2 regions of the Phenylobacterium sp. GW823-FHT02A09 genome follow, and region 2 is predicted to be linked to the other one. Evidence: riboswitches for the same ligand, from Rfam matches in the RefSeq annotation. Region 2 holds a riboswitch; the other holds the start of a gene.
What was found. Region 2 has a riboswitch for S-adenosylmethionine ahead of AC1Q87_RS07545 (homoserine O-succinyltransferase). Riboswitches for the same ligand answer to the same signal wherever they lie in the genome.
Positions count from the first base shown of each region.

Region 1: it holds a riboswitch for S-adenosylmethionine, as region 2 does, so the genes downstream of both, AC1Q87_RS00580 (threonine aldolase family protein) here and AC1Q87_RS07545 (homoserine O-succinyltransferase) in region 2, are expected to answer to the same signal.

Region 1 is NZ_JBXAJZ010000001.1:98,752-104,079, reverse strand. It holds gene AC1Q87_RS00580 (threonine aldolase family protein) at 1-782, opposite strand, end outside; SAM-I-IV-variant riboswitch at 807-914, opposite strand; gene AC1Q87_RS00575 (SHOCT domain-containing protein) at 1,004-1,201, opposite strand; gene AC1Q87_RS00570 (O-acetylhomoserine aminocarboxypropyltransferase) at 1,290-2,591, opposite strand; gene AC1Q87_RS00565 (Rieske (2Fe-2S) protein) at 2,809-3,180, opposite strand; gene fahA (fumarylacetoacetase) at 3,177-4,472, opposite strand; gene hmgA (homogentisate 1,2-dioxygenase) at 4,469-5,328, opposite strand, start outside.
Region 2 is NZ_JBXAJZ010000002.1:88,168-93,495, reverse strand. It holds gene AC1Q87_RS07550 (MFS transporter) at 1-490, opposite strand, end outside; SAM-I-IV-variant riboswitch at 764-870, shown strand; gene AC1Q87_RS07545 (homoserine O-succinyltransferase) at 915-1,844, shown strand; gene infC (translation initiation factor IF-3) at 1,919-2,440, opposite strand; gene AC1Q87_RS07535 (glycosyltransferase family 9 protein) at 2,555-3,529, opposite strand; gene AC1Q87_RS07530 (glycosyltransferase family 4 protein) at 3,529-4,707, opposite strand; gene AC1Q87_RS07525 (alpha/beta fold hydrolase) at 4,792-5,328, shown strand, end outside.

The DNA.
Region 1 (5,328 bases), on a different contig from region 2:
TCCAACATGCCGGTCCACGGCGCGGCCAGGAACCGCATCTTCGAGGCCAACTGACCGGCCTGCTTGCAGCGGTAGTCGAAGTCCTCGGCCAGGGCGCGGTCGAAGAACAGAATCGCTTCGCCCACCGCCATGCCGTTCTTGGTGCCGCCGAAGCAGAGCACGTCGACCCCGGCCTTCCAGGTGATGTCGGCCGGCTCGCAGCCCAGGTGCGCGCAGGCGTTGGCGAACCGCGCGCCGTCCATGTGCAGGCGCAGGCCCAGCTCGCGGCACACGGCCGAGATCGCCTGTACCTCGTCCGCCGAATAGACCTGCCCGGTCTCGGTCGGCTGGGTGATCGTTACGACGCGGGGCTTGGGATAGTGGATGTCGCTGCGCTTGCCGGCGATCTCGCGGATCGCGGCCGGGGTCAGCTTGCCGTCCGGACTGGGCGCGACCAGCAGCTTGGAGCCATTGGAAAAGAACTCGGGCGCGCCGCACTCGTCGGTCTCGACGTGGGCCGTCTCCGCGCAGATGACGCTGTGATAGGACTGACAGAGGGCGGCCAGGGCCATGGAGTTGGCGGCGGTGCCGTTGAAGGCGAAGAACACCTCGCAATCGGAGGCGAACAGGGCGCGGAAAGCGTCGGCGGCGGCCTGGGTCCACGGATCCTCGCCATAGGCCGGCGCATGGCCGCGATTGGCGGCGTCCATGGCCGCCCAGGCCTGCGGACAAATGCCGGCGTAGTTGTCGCTGGCGAACTGCTGGATGTTGGACATGCGTCCCTCGGCAATGCGGTTGCGCATCTGGAGGCTGAATGACGCTGAGGCTTCGTCCCGTTTCGTTGCCGGACCGGCCACATCCCTCCCGAAGGAGGCGCCACCTTGCTCGGGAGCAGGTTGGCGTTTGAGCGTCGGCTCAAACTCTTGATGCTATTGAGGCGCTGGGTAGCGGGGATCGGCGCGCAGGGCAAGGGGAGCCGACCTCTCTCTCCCCCCCCAGGTTGGAGAGGTCGCGCGAGCCTCCCCTACTTGCGGAGGATGTCCTTCCGCTTGCGCTCGTACTCGGACTTGCTGATTACGCCTTCGTCCAGAGCGCGCTTGAGGTCGATGAGCTGCTGGCCCGTCGTGGCGGTGTCGACCTGGGTGGTCGCGGTGCTGCCGCAGGCGGCGAGCGGGGCGGCGGCGAGGCTGAGAATGAGGGCGGCGGCGAGCGTACGGGTCATTAAGCGTCCTACTGTCTTGAGCCCCCGCCCCATCTTGGCGCGGAGCGCCCGGCGCGCGCAACCCTGCGTCGCGCGCGCCGGGCTCGGGTCAGAGGCCCGCGAAGGCCTGTTCGAGGTCGGCGATCAGGTCGGCGACGTTCTCGATGCCGACCGACAGACGGATGACGTCCGGGCCGGCGCCGGCGGCGACCTGGTTCTTCTCGTCCAGCTGGCGGTGGGTGGTCGAGGCCGGGTGGATGATCAGGCTGCGGGTGTCGCCAAGGTTGGCCAGGTGCGAGAACAACTTCACGCCGCCGACCAGCTTGACGCCCGCCTGATAGCCGCCCTTGAGCCCGAACGAGAACACCGAGCCGGCGCCGTTCGGCGTGTAGCGCTTGGCCAGGGCGTTGTACGGATTGCCGTCGAGACCGGCGTAGGAGACCCAGGCGACCTTGTCGCTGGCTTCCAGCCACTTGGCGACGGCCAGGGCGTTGTCGACATGGCGCTGCATGCGCAGCGGCAGGGTCTCGATGCCGGTCAGGATCATGAAGGCGTTGAACGGCGAGATCGACGGGCCAAGGTCGCGCAGGCCGAGCGCGCGGCAGGCGACGATGAAGGCGGCCGGGCCGAACGCCTCGGTGAAGACCTTGCCGTGATAGCTCGGGTTCGGCTGCGAGAGGTAGCCGAACTTGCCCGAGGCGGCCCAGTCGAAGCGGCCGGAATCGATGATCGCCCCGCCCATCGAGTTGCCGTGGCCGCCGAGGAACTTGGTCAGCGAGTGGACGATGATGTCGGCGCCGTGCTCGAACGGCCGGCAGAGGTAGGGCGTGGCCAGGGTGTTGTCGACGACCAGCGGCACGCCGGCGTCATGGGCAACCTTGGCGATGGCGGCGATGTCGGTGATCACGCCGCCCGGATTGGCGATCGACTCGACGAAGACCGCGCGGGTCTTGTCGTTGATGGCCGCCGCGTAGTCGGCCGGATTGTCGCTGTCGATGAAGGTGGTTTCCCAGCCCATCCGCTTGAACGACTGGCCGAGCTGGTTGATCGAGCCGCCGTAGAGCTTGCGTGAGGCGACGATGTTGCAGCCCGGCTCCATCAGCGAGTGGAAGGCCAGGAACTGGGCGGCGTGGCCGCTGCCGACAGCCAGGGCCGCGACGCCGCCTTCGAGGTCGGCGATTCGCGCTTCCAGCACGCCGGTCGTGGGGTTGCCCAGGCGGGTGTAGATGTTGCCCGGCGCTTCGAGATTGAAGAGGTTCGCCGCATGGTCGGCGTCGTCGAATACGAAGGCCGTGGTCTGGTAGATCGGGGTGATCCGGGCCTTGGTCGTGGGATCGGGCGCAGCGCCGGCGTGAATGGCGCGGGTCTCGAAGTTCTGGGTCATGCGGGCGTCCTCTACGTCTCGTTGCATGCGACCTAGCCCGCCAGACGTGGCGCGGTCCAGCCTGGGAGACTACGGAGCGTCCTCAGAATTGCTGCGGGAGAGCGTAGTCGCGCAGGCCGAACGCCCCCTCCGTCTGGATGCTGCGCATCGATCCACCTCCCCCAAAGGGGGAAGATCTGATGCGCCGAGATGCTCCCCCTCTGGGTGAGCTGGCAGCCGAAGGCTGACTGAGGGGGCGTCGGCGCTAGGCCGTGCGGATCCAACCGTCCGCCACCACCACCGGCCACGGCCGCAGCGACGCGCCCGCGCAGGGACCGCCGACGCAGGAGCCGCTGTCGATGTCGAACAGGGCGCCGTGCCAAGAGCAGGCGATCAGGTCGCCCGTGGGCGTGAGATAGTCGTCGAGCTTCTGGGCCAACGGCAGGCCGGCGTGCGGGCAGCGGTCGACATAGCCCCTCACCTCTTCGCCGCGGCGGACCACGAAGCCGTGGAAAAAGCCCTCGCCGATCTGCAGCACGAAGTTGCGCGCCGCGCCGTCGGCGATCAGGCCGAGCGGGCCGAGCTTCACGCCGGCGGGCGTGGAGAACAGCCGCGGCTGAGGCGTCTCCTCGTTCACCCGAGGACGGTTCCGGTGCAGGGACCGAAGCCGATGGCGACATAGTCGTCGGCGCGGGCATGGCCGGCGATCGAGAGCTCATCGCCGTCCTGCAGAAAGGCGCGGGTTTCGCCGCTCGGCAGGGTGACCGGCTGGGCCCCGCCGCGGGTCAGCTCCAGCAGGCTGCCCAGACCGCTGTCGTCGGGCGTCGAGATTGTGCCGGTGCCCAGCAGGTCCCCGGGATTGAGGTCGCAGCCGCCGACGGTGTGGTGGGTCACCATCTGGGCCGCGGTCCAGTAGAGGTGGCGCGCGGTGCTCGCCGAGATGCGGACCGGAGCGGTTCCCTGCGCGCGCATCTGGGCGGTGGACAGGAAGACCTCGAGGTCGAGGGCATAGGCCCCAGAGGCCTGGTCGGCCTCGTCGGTCAGATAGGCCATCGGCGCGGGGTCGCCTTCCGGCCGGGCCGGCTGAGCGATGCGGAACGGGGCCAGGGCTTCGCTGGTGACGATCCACGGCGAGATCGTGGTCATGAAGTTCTTGGCCAGGAACGGACCGAGCGGCTGGTACTCCCAGGCCTGCAGGTCGCGGGCCGACCAGTCGTTGAGAAGGCAGAGTCCGGCAATGTGCGCGGACGCCTGGCCGATGGGTATGGGCTGGCCAAGTTGGTTGCCCTGGCCGATCCAGACGCCGAGCTCCAGCTCCAAGTCGAGGCGGGCGGAGGGGCCGAAGGTCGGCGCCTCGGCGTCGGGGGCCTTCTTCTGGCCGCTGGGGCGGCGGACCTGCGCGCCCGAGACGCGGATCGACGAGGCGCGGCCGTGATAGCCGATCGGCACGTGCTTGTAGTTGGGCAGCAGCGGGTTATCGGGACGGAACTGACGACCGACGTTCAAGGCGTGATGAATGCCGGCGTAGAAGTCGGTGTAGTCGCCGATGGTCGCCGGCAGGTGCAGGGTGCAGGACGCCGCGGGATAGAGCCAGGTCTCGACCTCGGCGCGATCGGGCGCGGCCGCGGCCAGCAGTTCCGACAGCCGCCGGCGCAGGGCGCGGCGAGCCGAGGCGGCCAGGCCGAGCATCGGATTGAGGCTGCCCCCCGCCCCCGCCTCGGCGGCGGCCTTAGCCTCCCCGCTCAGCAGCGGCGAGCGGGCGGCCAGCGACAGGTCGAGGATCAGGTCGCCGATCGCGACGCCGCCGCGCGGCGCCCCGCCGCTCGGTGAGAAGACGCCGAAGGGCAGATTCTGGATTGGAAAGTCGTCATGGCCGTTGGCGCTCGACACCCAGCTGGTACGCGCCGGGTCGTGGGTCTCGTCGATCATGTGTTGGGAACTTGCGCCTTGGTGAAGCCGGTCCAGCAGTCGTCGTAGTCGAGCTGGTGAAGCGGGGTCTCGGTTGCGAACTTGGTCGGACGGATCACCCAGCGGCTCTCGAACATGAAGGCCATGGTGTTCTCGATCTTGTGCGGCGCGAGGTTGGACGCGACCGCCTTCTCGTAGCTCTCGCGGTCGGGGCCGTGGCCGCTCATGCAGTTGTGCAGCGAGGCGCCGCCGGGCGCGAAACCGCCGGCCTTGGCGTCGTAGGCGCCGTGGATCAGGCCCATGAACTCGCTCATCACGTTGCGATGGAACCACGGCGGGCGGAACGTGTGCTCGGCCACCATCCAGCGCGGCGGGAAGATCACGAAATCGCAGTTGGCAGTGCCGGGCACGTCCGACGGCGAGGTCAGGACCGTGAAGATCGACGGATCAGGGTGGTCGTAGCTGACTGTGCTGATCGTGTTGAAGCGGTCCAGATCGTATTTGTAGGGCGCGAGCGTGCCGTGCCAGGCGACGACGTCGAGCGGGCTGTGATCGAGCGTCGTGGTCCACAGCGCGCCCTGGAATTTCTGAACGACTTCCGTGGGTTCGTCGCGATCTTCGAACCATGCCGTCGGCGCAAGGAAGTCGCGGGCGTTGGCCAGGCCGTTGGCGCCGATGGGGCCGAGCTCGGGCAGGCGGAAGGCCGCGCCGTAATTCTCGCAGACATAGCCGCGCGCGGTCGGACCGGTCAGTTCGACGCGGAAGCGCACGCCGCGCGGCACCACCGCGATTTCGCCAGGCTTGAGCTCCAGACGGCCGAACTCCGTGGCGAGCAGCAACTCGCCCTCCTGCGGCACGATCAACAACTCGCCGTCGG
Region 2 (5,328 bases):
CGGTATGCACGAACAGGCCGCCGACCGACGGGCCGACGATCAGGCCGACGTTCCAGGCCGCGCTCTGGTACGACATCTGCCGCGCGCGCTTTTCGGGCGGGGTGACATCGGCCAGGTAGCCTTGCACGACCGCGCCGTTGCCGGCCGCCAGCCCGCCGACCAAGCGGATCGCGAACGCCGCCCAGATGTTGGGGGCGAAGGCCAGGGCCAGGTAGCAGAGGCAGTTGCCGCAGATCGTCGAGATCAGCAGCGGCTTGCGGCCGTACTTGTCGGACAACCGGCCCCAGAAGGGTTCGCCGAAGAAGGCGCCGACCGAATAGGCCGCGAAGATCAGACCGATCTGCCAGCCCGGCGCGTTGAATGACTTGGCGTAGAACGGCAGCAACGGGACGATGATCCCGAAGCCGAGCATATTGATAAAAATGACGGCGATCAGGGACGGCGCGGCCCAGCGGGACGGAGCCTTCCCGCGCGGCGCGGTGTCGGACATGTGAGCGCTGTTAAGACGACCTGCGTTACGCCGCAAGCCCGAGTTCGGCGCTTGGTTGTTCGAACACCGGGGTGCGGCTTCGAGGCCTCAGTATGGCGCGACAAGGCCCTCGCCAGCCGCCGCGCACGAACCCCTCCGGCCCCGCTGCCGCTACGGCACGATCCCACCCTGCGAATCCCCCAAGCCGGCCGGTTCGTGCCGACGGTTCGGCTGCGCCGGTCGGCGTACGGATTTGTCGGGGCTTGTGGTCTGCGCCCGCATTTCCTATTGCTGGTTTCGCATCAAGAGTTGGGCGTCGCCCAACGCCAACCTGCTTTCCCGAGCAAGGTGGCGCTCCCCCAGGGGAGGATGTGGCCGAGGCGGCAACCAAACGGGTGATCCCAGCTCCGTCCCGGTCGAATAGAACGCTACTGAGGGCCGAGCCTTGCCGATCAAGATTCCCGACGCCTTGCCTGCGCGCGCCACCCTCGAGGCCGAGGGCGTCATCGTCATGGCCGAGACCCAGGCCGCCCGTCAGGACATCCGGCCGCTGCGCATCGGGCTGCTCAACCTGATGCCGGACAAGCCGAAGACCGAGATCCAGTTCGCCCGGCTGCTGGGCGCCACCCCGCTGCAGGTCGAGCTCTCGCTGGTCCAATTGGCCAGCTACACCCCGCGCAACACGCCGCCGGAACACCTGGCCGCCTTCTATCGGACCTGGGACGAGGTCCGGCACGAACGCTTCGACGGCTTCATCGTCACCGGGGCCCCGGTCGAGACGCTGCCCTTCGAGCAGGTCGACTACTGGGACGAGCTGCGGCGGATCTTCGACTGGACCCAGAGCCATGTGCACAGCAGCCTGAACATCTGCTGGGCGGCCCAGGCGGCGCTGCGCCACTTCCACGGCGTCGGCAAGCACGTGCTACCGGCCAAGCGCTCGGGCGTCTTCACCCACCGGCTGGTCGCGCCCGCCTCTCCGTACCTGCGCGGCATGTCCGACGAGGTCGACGTGCCGGTCTCGCGATGGACCGAGGTGCGGCGCGAAGAACTGCCCCAGCACGCCGGGCTCAAGGTGCTGCTGGAATCCGACGAGGCCGGCCTCTGCCTCGTCGAGGACTCGGTCCGGCGCGGGCTGCAGATGTTCAACCACCTGGAATATGACGCCGCCACGCTCGCCGACGAGTTCGTGCGCGACCGCGCCAAGGATCCCGCCACCCCGCAGCCCCGGCACTATTTCCCGGGCGGCGACCCCGACCGAGCGCCCGGCAACCGCTGGCGCAGCCACGCCCACTTGCTGTTCGCCAACTGGATCAACGAGATCTACCGCACGACGCCGTACGATCTGCGGAACATCGGCACGGAAGTGTACGCCTGACGGCTCGCGCGACGCCAAACGCAAACGGCCGCCCCGAAGGGCGGCCGTTCGTCGATCTGTCGATGTGATCGGTCCTAGCGCGGGGCCAGGATCATGATCATCTGACGGCCTTCCATGCGCGGCTCGTACTCGACCTTGGCGACTTCGTCGAAGTCGGCCTTGACCTTCTGGAGCAGCTTCATGCCCAGTTCCGGGTGAGCCAGTTCGCGACCGCGGAAGCGCAGGGTGACCTTCACCTTGTCGCCTTCGTCGAAGAACCGGTGCATCGCCTTGGTCTTCACTTCGTAGTCGTGAATGTCGATGTTCGGTCGCAGCTTGATCTCTTTGATCTCGACGACCTTCTGGCGCTTGCGCGCCTCGTTCTTCTTCTTCTGCTCCTGGAACTTGAACTTGCCATAGTCCAGGATCTTGCAGACCGGCGGATCCGCATTCGGCACGATCTCGACCAGGTCGAGGCCGGCTTCCTCAGCGGCCTCCATGGCGCTCGACGTCGGCATCACGCCCTGCTTCTCGCCGTGCTGGTCGATAAGCAGAACCTTGGGGACGCGGATCTCATCATTGATGCGCGGTCCGTCTTTGACGGGCGGCGCCTGCATGGGGCGGCGAATAGGCTTTCGCTCCTAGAGCTGTTGAAACACGTGCGGCCGGCAGCGCGAGGCTCCGGTCGGGCAGCCATATATGACGAAGGCCATGCCCCCAATCAAGCGGTGCTAGGCCTGAGGAAGCAAAGCGTTCGCCGCCTGTAGGACCTCGGCCACAGAAAGGTCGCTCAGGCTGCCCGACCGCAGCACCGTCACATGCCCGCGCGGAGCGGCCAGTTCCGGGTCCGAGGCGCTGGAGAACAGCACCACCGTCGGAGCGCCCGTGGCCGCGGCCAGGTGCAGCGGGCCGGTGTCGTTTCCGACGACCAGCGCGGCCTTGGCGCCCAGCATGGCGACCTTGGCGAAGTCGGTGCGTCCGGTCAGGTCGCGGACGTGCCCGACCTCACGCTGGATCTGGCGGGCCAGAGCGCTTTCCTGCGGCCCGCCGATGATGACGATGTCGTAGCCGCGTTCGGCCAGGATCTTGCCCAGCTGGCCGTAGCGTTCGGCGCTCCAGCGCTTGTCCAGCCGGTGGGCCGAGCCGCCGGGCACGAACAGGGCGTAGGGCTTGGGGCGGACACCGCCCGGCACCGGCCGCGTCTGGCTCGGCTTGGGCAGCACCCACGACAGGTCCGGTCCCGGCGCGCTGCCGGGTTCGGTCGGGGCGTCAGGCCAGATGCCGGCGTACTTCAGCTGGTCGGCGTGGCGCTCCAGCGTGTGCATCCGGTTGCGGTTGGGGTTCTTGTGCGGCAGCGAGCAGCCGGCCGCGATGCCCGACCACTCGGGCGGGAAGGGCGTCAGCAGGTGAAAGATGCGCGCCGACTGGGCCGAGGTCTGCAGGTCGTAGACGCGGTCGTACTTGGCCGCCTTGATCCGCTTGCGCAGCGCCAGCCACTCGCCCAGTCCCTCGGGCCGGCCGTCGGTCTCCACGGCGTTGAAGTAGGGGCAGGCCTTGGCCAGGCTCTCGAACGGCGGGGTGGTCAGCAGCGTGATGTGCGCGCGCTTGTGGGCCTGACGGATCTTCTTCATCGCCGCCAGCGCCAGGACGAAGTCGCCCAGCGCCGACAGCTTGATGACCAGGATCTTCTTGATCTCGCGCGACATCAGCCGTGGAATCCCGAACTGCGGGCGGCCAGCACGCGGGCGTAGGCGTCCAGCGTCGCCTCGCACATGGCGTCCACCGAATAGAGCCGGCGCGCGCGGTTCGCCGCCGCCTGGCCCATGGCCGCCAGCCGCGGCCCGCCGATCTCGATCGCCTTGCCCATCGCCGCGGCCCAGGCGTCGGGGTCGTCGACCTTGACCAGCCAGCCGGTCTCGCCGTTCAGCACCGTCTCGGTGGTGCCGCCATGGTCGGAGGCCAGCACCGGTTTGCCCATCACCTGCGGCTCGACCGCCGTGCGCCCGAACGACTCCGGCTTGGTGGTGGGCAGCATGGCGATGTCGCAGATCTGGTAGGCGGCCGGCATGTCGTCGCAATGGCCGACCAGCCGCACGTGTTCCACCAGGCCTGCGGCGACCACCGCCGCCTCGACCTCTTCGCGATAGCCGGTGCGGCCCTGATCGTCGCCGGCGAACAGGATCAGGAAGTCCTCGACGCCGCCCGCCCGCATCCGCTTGGCCGCTTCTATGATCAGCAGGTGGCCCTTGATCCGGGTCAGCCGCCCGGCCAGCAGCAGCTTCACGCGGCGGTCGCGGGCGTCGACGCCCCAGGCCTCGCGCAGCGCCTGCACGCGCTCGGGCGTCACCCAGCTGGGGTTGAAGCGCTCGAGGTCGATGCCGCGCGGGATGGAGACGATCCTCTCGGGATCGAGCTTGTGCTCGGCCAGCACGTGGTCGCGGGTGTAGTCGGAATTGGCGATCACCAGGTCGCCGCGGGTCATCACCGCGTTGTACCAGCGCTTGACGCTGTTCTTGGCCCCGTAGACGCCGTGATAGGTCGCCACGAACGGGGTTTTGGTCGCCTGCGCGGCCCACAGCGCCGAGAACGCCGGCGCGCGGCTGCGGGCGTGGACGATCGACACCTTCTCCTTGCGGATCAGGTCGACCAGCCGCGCGGCGTTGCCCAGCATCACCAGCGGGTTCTTGGTCTGCACCGGCATCTGGGCCAGCCGCCCGCCATCGGCTTCCAGCCGTGCGGTCATGCGCCCGCCACGGGTCGCGACCAGCGCCTTGCCGCCGGCGCGCACGACCGCGTTGGCCACGTCGATGGTGGTCTGTTCGGCCCCGCCGGTTTCGAGTTCCGGCACGACCTGCAGGAGAGTGAAGTCTGGGGGAAGCGTCACGAGGTTCTGCATAGCGCAAGCCTCGGTTTGGTAAACCCTCTGCGCGCGCTTAACGATGTCACATCCGCGCGTTATGACCGCTGCATGGCTGAGACGAGCGGATTTCTGGAACGGCCCGACGGGGCGAAACTGGCCTGGCGGGCGGTCGCCGGCGCAGGCCCGACCGTGGTCTGGCTGGGCGGTTTCCGCTCGGACATGGCCGGAACTAAGGCGCAGGTCCTGGCCGACTGGGCGCAGGCGCGGGGCCGCGCCTATGTCCGCTTCGACTATTTCGGCCACGGCGAGTCCGAGGGCGACTTCGCCAAGGGTACGATCACCCGCTGGCGCGACGACGCCCTGGCGGTGCTGGAGACCCTGGTCGAGGGCCCGGCCGTGCTGGTCGGCTCGTCGATGGGCGGCTGGATCTCCTGCCTGGTGGCCGGCGCGGCGCCCGAGCGGGTCGCGGCCATGGTGCTGATCGCCCCGGCCCCCGACTTCACCGAAAAGCTGATGGCCCCGGAAATGACCCCCGCCGACCGCGCGCAGATGGCCGCGACCGGCGTCTGGCTGCGGCCCTCCGAGTACGGCGAGCCCTATCCCATCGCCCGCGAGCTGCTCGAGGACGGCGCCCGCTGGTCGATC